DNA from 2 places in the Mesorhizobium sp. P171375 genome. Region 2 is predicted to be linked to the other one. Evidence: predicted binding sites of a transcription regulator. Region 2 holds the regulator's gene; the other holds the start of a gene.
The links. Region 2 encodes PhoB, which activates phosphate uptake and scavenging genes when phosphate is short. Its sites were predicted from a motif close to TGTCATNNANCTGTCAT; they were not measured.
Positions count from the first base shown of each region.

Region 1: the regulator PhoB is predicted to act here: its motif matches at 2,922-2,938, upstream of ACYHH6_RS02800 (alkaline phosphatase D family protein).

Region 1 is NZ_JBYNWF010000001.1:562,006-569,332, reverse strand. It holds gene ACYHH6_RS02815 (hypothetical protein) at 1-450, opposite strand, end outside; gene ACYHH6_RS02810 (TetR/AcrR family transcriptional regulator) at 714-1,331, opposite strand; gene ACYHH6_RS02805 (MFS transporter) at 1,406-2,689, shown strand; gene ACYHH6_RS02800 (alkaline phosphatase D family protein) at 3,010-4,584, shown strand; gene ACYHH6_RS02795 (hypothetical protein) at 4,754-5,032, opposite strand; gene typA (translational GTPase TypA) at 5,229-7,058, shown strand; gene ACYHH6_RS02785 (DUF1062 domain-containing protein) at 7,119-7,327, opposite strand, start outside.
Region 2 is NZ_JBYNWF010000001.1:212,171-219,497, reverse strand. It holds gene ACYHH6_RS01100 (substrate-binding domain-containing protein) at 1-260, shown strand, start outside; gene pstC (phosphate ABC transporter permease subunit PstC) at 356-1,816, shown strand; gene pstA (phosphate ABC transporter permease PstA) at 1,813-3,129, shown strand; gene pstB (phosphate ABC transporter ATP-binding protein PstB) at 3,147-3,971, shown strand; gene phoU (phosphate signaling complex protein PhoU) at 4,013-4,717, shown strand; gene phoB (phosphate regulon transcriptional regulator PhoB) at 4,734-5,423, shown strand; gene ACYHH6_RS01070 (ROK family protein) at 5,448-6,683, opposite strand; gene xylF (D-xylose ABC transporter substrate-binding protein) at 6,953-7,327, shown strand, end outside.

The sequences.
Region 1 (7,327 bases), 350 kb from region 2:
GGTGCAGCCATCGCGGGCTTCCATCTGGGCGACCTTGGCGACGAGCAGCACTTCGGTCGGCTTGTTCTCGTCCTCGGGGTTGCCGATCGAGCGGCGGTGGATGACGGCGAAGGGAACGGCGACGTCCCCCTTGCTCTCGATGCGCCATTCGATCTTGGCGCCGGACGAGTTGAAGCCGGAAAAGCTCTCCCAGACCGAGGTCATGTCGCCGCCGGGCGGAAATCCGTAAAACAGCGATTCACGCGCATCGTCATAGGCGATCAGCACGGGATAGCCGCGATAGCCGGCGCAGGCGAGTTCAGCCCAGTCGCCGTCGCCTTCCTCCGCCTGCGCATAGGTCACGCAATCCTTTTGCGAGTCGAGATCGGTGTAGGCGCTGGATATGCCGTCGGAATGGGCTGCCTGGCAGAGGGCGGCAAGGGCAAAGGGGACAAGCAGCAGGGTGCGCATGTGGACGTCTCCCGTGGAGTTCGTTCCAGCCTATCGTCAAATTTTCGACAGGCCTAGCGTGCGCTATCAGCGGTTGGCGCCGCCCCTCATTGCCCTGCCGGGCATTTCTCCCCGTGAACGGGGAGAAAGAGGCTGGCCGCGCCCCAGCGATACTCTTGCAACGTTGGTGATTGGCGAAATCGGTGATGGGAGCGCCCCTCGCCCCGTTTACGGGGAGAGGATGCCGGCAGGCAGGTGAGGGGCGGCGCCAACGCTCGAAAATGTTATTTCTTCAAGCTGGCTTCGATCAGCAGGTCGGCGTTGCGCGCCACCGATGCCGCCGGGCCGCCAAGGCCGAACAGCTGGCCGCTGATATAGGCGCCCTCGATCAGAAGCAGCAGGCCGTCGCCCAGCGTGTCAGGGTCTTGTGCACCCATTGCTGCCGCCATTTCGCGCAAGCGGCGGCGTAGTTCCTGCTTGTTGGCTTCGCTGACGACGCGTGCCGGATGGCCGTGTTCCGGGTATTCCACCGCCGCGTTGGTCATGCCGCAGCCGCGATAGTCCGGTCTTTGCGTACGCTTGCCGACGCGGGTCAGGAAGGCGCTGATCTGCGCGCGCGGGTTGCCGGGATGAGCGGCCACGGCTTCGTCGAAACGCTCCCAATATTCACGGTCATATTGCCGCAGATAGGAGGCGGCGAGCTCGTCCTTGGAGGGAAAGCTGCGGTAGAGGCTGGGCTTGGTCACGCCGGCGCGCTTGACGATTTCGTCGACGCCGATCGCCCTGATGCCGCGCCGGTAAAACAGGTCGTAGGCGACGTCGAGGATCTTCTTGGCAGCCTTGGGCGGCGCCGCTGCATGACCGTCGTTGATGGTCAGTTCAATATTTTTGTCCGTTGGCATCATATGACTCGATTGACAATGTTACCGATCGGTACATATACCTGCCTCCACCCTGCAACGTACCGGTCAGTAACATGATAGCTCAATCCCGTCCCTTTGGCCAGCGCTACGCTTTCGTCGTGGTCGGCGTCATCTTCCTCTGCCTGCTGATCGCGGCCGGTCTGCGTTCGGCTCCCTCCGTGATGATGCTGCCGCTGGACAAAAGCTTCGGCTGGGGACGGGATACCGTTTCGATTGCCGCTGCCATCGGCATCTTCCTCTATGGCCTGACCGGGCCGTTCGCCGCCGCATTGATGGAGCGTATCGGTCTGCGCCGCACGCTGCTGGCCTCGCTGGTGGTCATGTCGGGCTCAACCGCGCTCAGCCTGCTGATGACCGAGCCTTGGCACTTGTTCATCACCTGGGGGGTGTTTTCCGGCATCGGCTCCGGTGCTGTTGCTACGGTGCTTGGCGCCACCATCGTCAATCGCTGGTTCAAGACCAATCGCGGTCTTGTCATGGGGCTGATGTCAGCCTCCAGCGCCACCGGCTTGCTGGTGTTCCTGCCGCTGCTCGCCTCGCTCGCCCAGTCGGGCGGCTGGCAGCCGGTTGCCATCGCCGTCTCTGTCGCCACCGCCTGTCTGTTGCCGCTGGTCTGGCTGCTGGTGCCGGAGCGCCCGGCTTCGATCGGCATGGTGCGCTATGGCGCCGAGGCCGATGACGTGCCGCCGGTGTCGCCGGCCTCGCAAGGCAATTTCCTGGCGCATACGCTGAACACGCTGCGCCGCGCCGCGGGAACCAGGGTATTCTGGTATCTGTTCGCCACCTTCTTCGTCTGCGGATTCACGACCAACGGGCTGGTCGGCACCCATCTGATCTCCTTTTGCGGCGACATGGGCATCGGCGAGGTGCAGGCGGCCGGCCTTTTGTCGATGATGGGCATTTTCGACCTGATCGGCACGACGCTGTCGGGCTGGCTCACCGACCGTTTCGACCCGCGCAAGCTGCTCGGTGTCTACTATGGCATTCGCGGCCTGTCGCTGATCTACCTGCCCTATTCCGGCTTCTCGGCGACCAGCCTGATCATCTTTGCCGTGCTCTACGGCCTCGACTGGATCGCCACCGTGCCGCCGACGCTGCGGCTCGCCAACGAAGCCTTCGGCGACCGCAGCGGCCCGATCGTGTTCGGCTGGATCGTCGCCGGTCATCAGGTCGGTGCGGCAGCCGCCGCAGCCTTCGGCGGCACCATGCGGGAATTGCAGGGCAATTATGAACTGGCCTTCCTGATTGCCGGCATGACGGCGATTGTGGCGGCGTGTCTGTCGCTGCTGATCAATACGAGCCGGCCGGCCTTCGACCCGGAGCCGCAGGTGGCTTGAGCGCGACGGTGGAGCGCTGATCTCCCCCCTTGTGGGGGAGATGCCCGGCAGGGCAGAGGGGGGCGCTGTCCCGCCGAGTTATCAGTTCAATCTTCGTGTTTTCCGTTCAATCGAATCGTTAAGCCGGCGCTTGGCCGGCAAGCACCCGAGTGGCTGGCGATCCTTCGCGCCCCCCTCTGGCCTGCCGGCCATCTCCCCCACGAGGGGGGAGATCAGCAGTTCGACTGTTCATTGTTATCAAAACTTCATCTTTCCGAGATGCGGCTGAAACATTGAGGCTGGACGCTGGTGGCGGACGTTCAAGCCATCAGGAGACAGCCATGAACAAGATCTCGATGACCCGCCGCGCTTTCGTCACCTCAGCGAGTGCGGCCGGTCTGCTCGGCGCATCGGGCCTCGCTTTGCCCTATTATTCGCGCGCCAGCCAGCGCCCGGCCTTTACCCATGGCGTCCAGTCCGGCGATGTCGATGCCTCGAGCGGCATGGTGTGGACGCGCACCGATCGACCCTCGCGCGTCATGTTCGAAGTGTCGTCGACCGAGAATTTCGCCAACGCCACCCGGCTGGCGCCGCTCGATACCTCGCCGGCCAGCGACTTTACGGTCAAGCGGCTGCTCACCGACTTGGCTGCCGACCAGGACATCTTCTACCGCATGACGGCCGCCGACCTCGCCGACATCAATGTCGTTTCCGAGCCGATCGTCGGGCGCTTCCGCACTGCACCGGCCTCGAAGCGCGACATCAAGTTTGCCTGGTCGGGCGACACGGCCGGCCAGGGCTGGGGCATCGACGAGACCGGCATGAAGACCTACGCCACCATCGCCAAGCACACGCCTGACTTCTTCCTGCATTCCGGCGACACGATCTATGCCGATGGCGCCATGAAGGATGAGGTCGACCTGCCTGGCGGCGGCAAATGGAAGAACGTCGTCCTCATCGACGGCAAGCGCAAGGTGGCCGAGACGCTGGACGAGTACCGCGACCAGTGGAAGTACAACATGATGGACAAGAACGTTCTCGCCCTGAGCGCCATCTGCCCGAACTTCTACCAGTGGGACGACCACGAAGTGCTGAACAACTGGTCGGATTCGAAGGATTTGAGCGCCGACAGCCGCTACACCGAAAAATCCATCCATGTGCTGGCGGCGCGTGCGGCGCGCGCCTTCCATGAGATGACGACGATCCGCTACGAACCGTCGGAGCCGGGCCGCGTCTATCGTAAGATATCCCATGGGCCGCTGCTCGACGTGTTCTTCCTCGACATGCGCTCCTATCGCGGCCCCAACGGCCCTGACATGCAGGACACCATGACGCCGGAGTCCCGTATGCTCGGCGAACAGCAGACCAAATGGCTGAAGCGCGAACTGACCAACTCCAAGGCGACCTGGAAGATCATCGCCGCCGACATGCCGCTCGGCCTCGTCGTCTGGGACGACGGCACCAAGAAGGTCGGCGCGGAAGCCGTCAGCAATGGCGACAACGGCCTGCCAAAGGGCCGCGAGCTCGAGATCGCCGACCTGTTGCGCTACATCAAGAACGCCGGCATCACCAACACAGTGTGGCTGACGGCCGACGTGCACTACACGGCCGCGCACTACTACAACCCCGACAAGGCGCAGTTCCAGGACTTCAATCCGTTCTGGGAATTCGTCTCCGGCCCGATCCATGCCGGCACGTTCGGCCCCAACGATTTCGACATGACGTTCGGCCCGGAGCTGAAATTCATCAAGGCGCCGAACGCCGAACAGGGCCAGAACCTGCCGCCATCGGCCGGCCTGCAGTTCTTTGGGCTGGTCGACATTTCAGGGGCGACCGAGCAGCTGACGGTGCGGCTGATGGATCGTGATGATAACGAGCTCTACAAGGTGACACTGGATCCGGTGCGGTCGGCGTAGGAGGGCCTTTTTTACCCTCCCCCTTGTGGGGAGGGTCGGCGAGGCGGCTTCGCGGAGCGAAGCTGGCGAGACGGGGTGGGGGTGAAGCGCCGGCGTCTGTGGGAGCACCCCCACCCCGATCCGCTTCGCGGATCGACCCTCCCCACAAGGGGGAGGGTAAAGCGCACCCTCAATCCGGGTAACAAACCGTCGGAATCTTTGGCCAAACCGCGCTGTCGCAGCCGGCAACCTGCTGCCTCTGCTTGAAGTAGGCGCTGACCGGGCCGGTAACCACGGGGTCGACGCCATCAGGGGCGTCGGCAAACATCTGCTCGGCCGTCTGGTCGGACGACGAAGCAGGATTGGCTTCCTTCAGCGCCGCGGCCGACTGGGCGGCATTGGCGGCCAGCACGGCAGCGAATGCGACCGAAGCGATGAGTGGCCAAAATCGGTTGAGTTTGTCGGTCATGAATGTCGAACAGCCCGGACCCCGAAAGGTTCCGCCTTGGTTAACAAAACCATCTCACACCGAGATGCTTAAGATTTGATGAGTATTTGGTGATGCGCCTCCTCTTTCGCAATTGCGAAAAACCCTGTATGAGCCGCGCAACCGAAAGAGGCGGCGCCTTTTGGCCTGCTGCCTGCAACGCTCCCGAGACCACAACATGAAAATTCGTAATATCGCGATCATCGCGCACGTCGACCATGGAAAAACCACCCTCGTCGACCAGTTGCTCCGGCAATCCGGCTCCTTCCGCGACAATCAGCGCGTCGCCGAGCGCGCCATGGATTCCAACGACCTGGAAAAGGAACGCGGCATCACCATCCTGGCCAAGGCGACCTCGGTCGACTGGAAGGATACCCGCATCAATATCGTCGACACCCCCGGCCACGCCGATTTCGGCGGTGAGGTCGAGCGCATCCTGTCGATGGTGGATTCGGCCATCGTGCTGGTCGACGCCGCCGAGGGCCCGATGCCGCAGACCAAATTCGTCGTCGGCAAGGCGCTCAAGGTCGGCCTGAAGCCGATCGTCGTCATCAACAAGATCGACCGTCCGGATGCCCGACACGTCGAGGTAGTCAACGAGGTGTTCGACCTGTTTGCCGCGCTCGACGCCACCGACGAGCAGCTCGACTTCCCGATCCTCTACGGTTCGGGCCGCGATGGCTGGGTCTCCGAAAACCCGGAAGGCCCGAAGGACCAGGGCCTGGCGCCGCTGTTCGATCTCGTTATCAAGCATGTGCCGGCGCCGACCGTTCACCCGGGTCCGTTCCGCATGATCGGCACCATTCTGGAAGCCAATCCCTTCCTTGGCCGCATCATCACCGGCCGCATCGAGAGCGGCACGTTGAAGTCCAACCAGCCGGTCAAGGTGCTGCACCATGACGGCACGCTGGTCGAAACCGGTCGTATTTCCAAGATCCTCGCTTTCCGTGGCCTCGAGCGCCAGCCGATCGAGGAGGCGCAGGCGGGCGACATCGTCGCCATTGCCGGCCTGTCGAAAGGCACCGTTGCCGACACCTTCTGCGACCCGGCGGTGACCGAACCGCTGCATGCGCAGCCGATCGATCCGCCGACCGTGACCATGTCCTTCCTGGTCAATGACTCGCCGCTCGCCGGCACCGAAGGCGATAAGGTGACCAGCCGCGTCATCCGCGACCGCCTGCTGCGCGAAGCCGAAGGCAATGTCGCGCTGAAGATCGAGGAATCGCCCGATAAGGATTCGTTCTTCGTCTCCGGCCGTGGCGAATTGCAGCTGGCCGTGCTGATCGAGACGATGCGCCGCGAAGGCTTTGAGATCGCCGTGTCGCGTCCCCGCGTCGTCATGCAGAACGGCGAGAACGGCGAATTGCTGGAGCCGGTCGAGGAAGTCGTCATCGACGTCGACGAGGAGCATGCCGGCATCGTCGTGCAGAAGATGTCGGAGCGTAAGGCCGAGATGGTCGAACTGCGCCCCTCCGGCGGCAACCGCCAGCGCATCGTCTTCCACGCGCCGACGCGCGGCCTGATCGGCTACCAGTCGGAACTGTTGACCGACACGCGCGGCACCGCCGTGATGAACCGGCTGTTCCATGCCTACCAGCCCTACAAGGGCGAACTGCCGGGCCGCACCAACGGCGTGCTGATCTCCAACGAACAGGGCGAAGCAGTGGCCTACGCCATGTGGAACCTGGAAGACCGCGGCCCGATGGTCATCGACCCGGGCGTCAAGGTCTATCAGGGCATGATCATCGGCATCCATAGCCGTGACAACGACCTCGAAGTGAATGTGCTGAAGGGCAAGAAGCTGACCAACATCCGCGCCGCCGGCAAGGATGAGGCGGTCAAGCTGACGCCGCCGATCCGCATGACTCTTGAGCGCGCGCTGGCCTGGATCCAGGACGACGAGCTGGTAGAGGTGACGCCGAAGACCATCCGCCTGCGCAAGCTCTATCTCGACCCGAACGAGCGCAAGCGCTTCGAGAAGTCGGCGAAAGTGGTCGGCGCGGCTTAATCGTCTGATTTTTCCGGATATGGGACGGGGCGAAGCACCAACATGCTTCGCCCCTTTCGTTTATCCGCTGGCCGCTGAGATGATAGCTTTGCGGTCGGCTTCGCTGGCGAGATCAATCCGCACGGTGGTGCCGTTGCGGGCCGGCTTGCGCAAAGCCTTGGCCCCTTCCGGATCAACCACCAGCAATCGCTTCTCCTCCAGCGCCTGAAGCCTCGACCGTGAGATGCCGAGCTCGCCGGCAAGCAAACGGTCGAGTCGCAGCGATGTCG
Region 2 (7,327 bases):
AGGTCGCCACCGTGGAAGGCATCGTGCCTTCGACCGAGACGATCGCAACCGGCAAGTATCCGGTTTCTCGCCCGCTGTTCTTCTACGTCAAGAAGGCGCATCTCGGCGTCGTTCCCGGTCTCAAGGAATATGTCGAGTTCTTCCTTGACGACCAGATGATCGGCCCGGAAAGCCCGCTCGCCCAGTACGGCCTGGTTTCGGCTCCGGATGCCGAACGTCAGGCGCAGCGCGACGCGTTCGCTGCCGGGAAGAGCATGTAATCAACGACTGGATCAGGGCGCGGACCAAATCCGCGCCCTGATTTCGCTGCATGCCGCAACGGCGGCCGCGATCTGAATTTTCCCTGGGGTGGGTGATGTCGTCCTTGCTCGTACTCGCCATAGTCATTGCCATCGGCGTGGTCGCCTTCGTGATCGGCCGCCAGCGCGCCGCGGCGCACGATACCGGCAAGGTCAAGCCGCATTCGCGCGCCCACTATCACGGCTGGTGGGCCTTTCTACTCGCCGTCCTGCCTGCCGTCCTGCTGCTCGCCGTCTGGGACATCGGCTCGTCCTTCTATCTTGACCGGCACATCCACGCCGCCCTGCCCGAGCGCACTGTCGACTCCAAGGTCGCCAGCGAAGCGCTCGACGCCAGCCTGGTGAAGAGCCTCGCCAAGGGCCTGCGCCGGCTCGATGCCGGAACGCCGCTTCCCGCCACGTTCGCTGAATTGCAGCCGCTGCTCATCGCCAAGGGCGTGGCGCTGGCCAGCGACACGCAGGATTACATGATCCCGATCGCCGTCGAGGCGAACACGGTCCAGGACAGGCTCGGCCTGTTTGGCGCGGTGCTGACGCTTGCGCTGTCGATCGCCGGCGCCTTCTATGCGCTGCGGCAGATCGCGCCGCGCGCCAGGGCGCGCAACAATGTCGAGAGGCTGATGCTGTGGGGGCTGCTTGCGGCATCGACCATCGCCATCCTGACCACGGTCGGCATCGTGCTGTCGATGCTGTTCCAGACCATCACCTTCTTCGAAAGCGTGTCGCCGATGAGCTTCTTCTTCGGCACGGTGTGGGATCCGCGTTTCGCCGCTGCCGGCTCCGGCGGCAGCCAGGGCCAGTTCGGCCTGATCCCGCTTCTCGCCGGCACGCTTTATATCGCCGCCGTCGCTCTGCTGGTGGCGGTGCCGGTCGGCTTGATGTCGGCGGTCTACATGGCCGAATATGCTTCGCCCAAGGTTCGCGCGGTGGTCAAGCCGGCGCTGGAACTGCTGGCCGGCATCCCGACCATCGTCTACGGCATCTTCGCCGTGGTCACGCTCGGGCCATTCCTGCGCGACCTGTCGGCGGCACTCACTGGCGGTTCGCCCTTCATCCAGGGCCAGAGCATCTTCACCGCCGGCCTGGTGATGGGCGTCATGCTGATCCCGGTCGTGTCCTCGCTGTCCGACGACATCATCACCGCGGTGCCGCGCGCCATGCGTGACGGCTCGCTTGGCCTGGGCGCGACGCGCTCCGAGACGATCAAGAGGGTGATCCTGCCGGCGGCACTTCCCGGCATCGTCGGCGCCATCCTGCTGACGGCGTCGCGCGCCATCGGCGAGACGATGATCGTCGTGCTGGCGGCCGGCGTTGCCGCCAATCTCACCGCCAATCCATTCGAGGCGATGACGACCATCACCGTCAAGATCGTCAACCAGCTGACCGGCGACCTCGAGTTCAACTCGCCGCAGACGCTGGTCGCCTTCGCGCTCGGCCTGACGCTGTTCGCGCTGACACTGGTGATGAACATCGTCGCCCTCTACATCGTGCGCAAGTACCGGGAGCAGTACGAATGACCGACATTCCCCTGGACACGATGGCGGGCGCCGTTGCGCGTCCGCGCCGCGACATAGGGCTGAAGGCGCGCTACGCCGCTGAACGCCGTTTCCGCATCTACGGTGTGATTGCGATCTCGGTCGGCCTCGCCTTCCTGGCCATCATGCTGATCACCATCGTCTCGAAGGGCTACACCGCCTTCTGGCAGACGACGGTGACGCTGCCGATCAGCTTCGACGAGAAAGTCATCGATCCCTCCGGCAAGCGCGCCACCGATCCGAGCGTGCTGATCAAGGCGAACTATCCCAAGCTCGCCGACACTGCGCTGATGGCCAAGCTTGGCATCGACCCAAGCAACAAGCCGATGGTCATGAAGCTCAAGGGCTTCCTGTCGGAAGGCGCCCGCGTCCAGCTGCGCGACATCGTCGCCGCCGATCCGTCGGTGATCGGCACGACGCGCGACGTCAATATCCTGGCCGCGGCCAATCTCGACTCCGCCTTCAAGGGCCAGATCGACCTCGGCGTCGATGAAGCGCGCCGCAAGGTGTCCAACCAGCAGATCGACTGGATGAACAAACTCAAGGCCGACGGCGTGATGGCCGAGCATTTCAACACCGGTCTGTTCACCTATGGCGCCTCCAGCCGGCCCGAGACGTCAGGCATGGGCGTGGCGATCATCGGCTCGTTCTACATGATGGTGATTGTGCTGCTTTTGGCGCTGCCGATCGGCGTCGCGGCCTCGATCTATCTCGAGGAATTCGCCAAGAAGAACCGCTTCACCGACCTGATCGAGGTCAACATCAACAATCTTGCAGCGGTGCCGTCGATCGTCTTCGGTCTGCTCGGCCTTGCCGTGTTCATCAACTTCCTCGGCATGCCGCGCTCGGCCGCCTTTGTCGGTGGCCTGGTGCTGACATTGATGACGCTGCCGACCATCATCATCGCGACGCGCGCGGCCCTTGCCGCGGTGCCGCCGTCGATCCGCTCGGCAGCGCTTGGGCTTGGCGCCTCGAAGATGCAGATGGTGTTCCAGCACATACTGCCACTTGCCGCTCCCGGCATCCTGACCGGCACGATTATCGGCCTGGCGCGTGCGCTGGGTGAGACAGCACCGCTGCTTCTGATCGGCATGGTCGCCTTCGTCGCCAACTATCCGAAGACGCCTTTCGATCCGGCGACGGCGCTGCCGGTGCAGATCTACATGTGGGCAAACGAGGCCGAACGCGCTTTTGTCGAGCGCATGTCCGGCGCCATCATCATCCTGCTCGTCTTTCTCATGGCCATGAACATCACCGCGATCGTGCTTCGGCGCCGGTTCGAGCGGCGCTGGTAGAAAAAAGGCAATTTGGTATGAACATCATGACCGAACAGTCCCTTGAAAACGCAGTGGGCGACAAAATGAACGCCAAGTCGAACGAAGTCATCAAGATGCGCGGCGACAAGGTCGGCGTGTTCTACGGCGAGAAGCAGGCGCTGTTCGACGTCAATCTCGACGTCCGCCAGAACCAGGTGACGGCGCTGATCGGCCCGTCCGGCTGCGGCAAGTCGACCTTCCTGCGCTGCCTCAACCGCATGAACGACACCATCGATTCGGCGCGGGTGACCGGCAAGATCACGCTCGACGAGGACGACATCTATGACAAGAACATCGACGTCGTCGAACTCAGGGCGCGCGTCGGCATGGTGTTCCAGAAGCCCAATCCGTTCCCGAAGTCGATCTACGAGAACGTTGCCTATGGCCCGCGCATCCATGGGCTGGCCAAGCGCAAGTCCGACATGGACCAGATCGTCGAGTCGAGCTTGAAGAAGGCGGCGATCTGGAACGAGGTCAAGGACCGCCTGCAGGAGCCCGGCACCGGCCTGTCCGGCGGCCAGCAGCAGCGCCTGTGCATCGCGCGCGCCATTGCGGTGTCGCCGGAAGTAATCCTGATGGACGAACCATGCTCGGCGCTCGACCCGATTGCCACCGCACGCGTCGAGGAGCTGATCGACGAGCTGCGCCAGAATTACACGATCGTCATCGTCACCCACTCGATGCAGCAGGCGGCGCGCGTGTCGCAGCGCACGGCGATGTTCCACCTCGGCTACCTGGTCGAGGAGGGCGCCACCGACAAGATGTTCACCAATCCCGACGACAAGCGCACCCAGGACTACATTACCGGCCGCTTCGGCTGAGCCGTCCAGCGGTTGAATTTTCAGGCACGAGGACCACGATCATGGGTGAACATACCGTCGCTTCCTTCGATGAAGAGTTGGGCCAGATCAGCAAGCTGATCCGCGACATGGGCGATCTGGCCGGGTCGATGGTCAGCGGCTCGACAAAAGCGCTGCTCAATTCCGACAATGCGCTGGCGCAGCGCGTCGTGTCCGACGACGCCATCATGGACGCGCGCCAGCGGGAACTCGACGATCGCGCTATCACGCTCATCGCCAAGCGCCAGCCGATGGCCAACGATCTGCGTGCCGTGGTCGGCTCGATCCGCATGGCCGGCGACCTCGAGCGCATCGGCGATCTCGCCAAGAACATCGCCAAGCGCGTCGGCACCGTGGGCCTCAGCGTCACGCCGCGCGACCTCTCGCACTCCATCGACGCGATGGCGCAGCTGGTGCTGATCCAGGTGCAAGGAGTGGTCGAGGAGTATGCCGCGGCCGATGCGGCAGCCCTGGCGAAACTCAGGAATGAGGACGAACGTATCGACGTCAAATACACGTCGGTGTTTCGTGAACTCTTGACCTACATGATGGAAGACCCGCGCAACATCACCGCCTGCACGCATCTCCTGTTCTGCGCCAAGAATCTGGAGCGCATCGGTGATCATGTCACCAACATCGCTGAAAATGCGTATTATGTGCTGACCGGCCAGCAATTGCCCGCCAATCGCCCGAAGCAGGACGAGACGGCGATGGCCACTTCGGCCTGACAAGGGTGAACTGCTGATGATCGCGCCACGCATCATGGTCGTGGAGGACGAGGAGCCGCTGGGCGTGCTCCTCCGCTACAACCTCGAATCCGAAGGCTACCAGGTCGAGGTGGTGACGCGCGGCGACGAGGCCGAAATTCGGCTGCAGGAAAATGTGCCCGACCTTCTGGTGCTCGACTGGATGGTGCCGGCGGTGTCCGGCATCGAGCTCTGCCGCCGGCTGCGCATGCGGCCCGAGACCGAACGGCTGCCGATCATCATGCTGACCGCGCGTGGCGAGGAGAGCGACCGCGTGCGTGGCCTGTCGACCGGCGCCGACGACTATCTGGTCAAGCCGTTCTCGACACCGGAATTCATGGCGCGCGTGAAAGCGTTGCTGCGCCGCGCCAAGCCGGAAGTGCTGTCCAGCGTGCTCAAGGTCGGCGACATCGTGCTCGACCGTGAATCGCACCGCGTCTACCGCAAGAAGAGCGAAATCAGGCTCGGACCGACCGAGTTCCGCCTGCTCGAATTCATGATGCGCCATCCCGGCCGCGTGTTCTCGCGCAGCCAGCTGCTCGACAATGTCTGGGGCGAGACGATCTATATCGACGAGCGCACGGTCGACGTGCATGTCGGTCGACTGCGCAAGGCGGTCAACAATGGCCGCATGCCCGACGTCATCCGCACCATCCGCGGCGCCGGCTACGCTATCCGGGAAGATTAGGCGCGCCGCGCTGTTGCCGGCCCCTCAGGCGACATGCTTGCCCGCTTTTGCCTGAATCCCCGGTGCGAAAATCTCCTGGTCGACGAAGCTGAGCGCGCGCATAGCGCAGCCTTCGCGGATCAGCGGCAGTTCGTTGGGCTCGGTGTCGAAGGAGATCGATTTCGAGTGCTGGCCGCCGGCGGTCTGAGCAATCGCTTCGCGCAATGCCGGTTCGATCAGATCGAACGCGGCGGCGCTGACTCCGACCATGGCGACAGGTGCTGGATCGATCAGCGCGAACAGGCTGCCGAGGCCGAAGCCGAGCGCCTCGCCGGCCTTGCGGTAGGCTTCGCGCTCCGGGCCATCGGTCTCGCGGGCACGTGCGGCGAGCGCCCGCATGTCGGCGTCGCCGACATCGACCGGTTCGGCATCCTCGCTCATCATTTTGGCGCTGCGCCAGATGGCGTAATTGCCGGCATAGGCCTCCACGCAGCCGCGCCGCCCGCAACGGCACAGCGCGCCGCCGGGCCGGTGGATCATGTGGCCGAACTCGCCGCCCGAGGAATGGGTGCCGGTAAACAATTCGCCCTTCAGCACCAACCCCATGCCGATGCCATGCGAGAGCAGGATAGCGATGAAATTGTCGCGGTAGCGCTCAGGCTGGCGCCATTGCAGCGCCACCGCCATCATGTTGCAGTCGTTTTCCATGGTGGCCGGAATGCCGAATTCCGCTTCCAGTATGTCGGCGAAGGCAATGTCGGTCAGCGGCGTGATCGGCGACCACAGCATGGCGCGCGCCCGCGAATCGGTGATGCCCTGGATGCCCATGGCAATGCGGGCGATGCTCTGAACATCGAGATCGGGATCCTCGAGCTGCCGCCGAACGATTGCCGTGCATTCGCCGATCAGCTCGTCGCGCGGCATGGTCAGCGTATCCAGCCGGCGCTGCTCCTCGGCGACCACATGGCCAGCATAGTCGATGACGGTGACGGAGAGGAAGTTCAGCGACAGCACCACGGTCATCACCGCGGCGGCTTCCGGGTTGAGCGCAAGGCCAACCTGCGGCCGGCCGCGCTTCAGCGCACCCGTCTCGCCGGGTTTGCTCTCAGCCAGGATGCCTTCTTGAATCAGATCAGACGAGATCGCCGATATGGTCGAATGGCTGAGGCCTGTGGTCGCCGCAATCTCGGTGCGCGACGGCTGGCCGGCCCGGCGCACGGCCGAAATCACCATCGCACGGTTGCGACGGCGCAGATCGTCGTGACGGATTCCAACCGACATTTTTGTTTTCCTCCCGGTCCCCTTGCGCCTCATGATAGTGGAGGCGGTCAGGGACGCCACGCAAATATTGCCAGAAGCCAGCGGCGCTGTCATTGTTTATTGCGGGTCCCGAAAAAATTCGGCGAAGCCATCAGAATCCATCAGAATCGATGTTGACAGCGCCCCGCCGTTGGACCAGTATTTTTTCGAGGCTCGAAAAAATAGAGCCTCTGTGTGCCGGCCTTCGGGCCAGTTTTTGTCGCGCCGTGCGCGGCGCAGGGAGGGTTATCATGAACAGATTTGCAGCCGCCATGCTGGCGGGTGTCGCCATGTCGCTGACGCTGGTGTCGGTCGCGCAGGCGAAGGACAAGGTCATCGGCGTGTCGTGGTCGAACTTCCAGGAAGAGCGCTGGAAGACCGACGAAGCGGCGATGAAGGCGGCGATCGAGGCTGCCGGCGACAAGTACATTTCCGCCGACGCGCAGTCCAATCCCGGCAAGCAGCTGACCGACGTCGAAAGTCTGATCTCGCAGGGCGCCAACTCGCTGATCATCCTGGCGCAGGACGCCTCGGCCATCGGCCCGGCGGTGCAGAAGGCGCTGGACGAAGGCATTCCAGTCGTCGGCTATGACCGCCTGATCGAGAACAAGGACGTCTTCTATCTG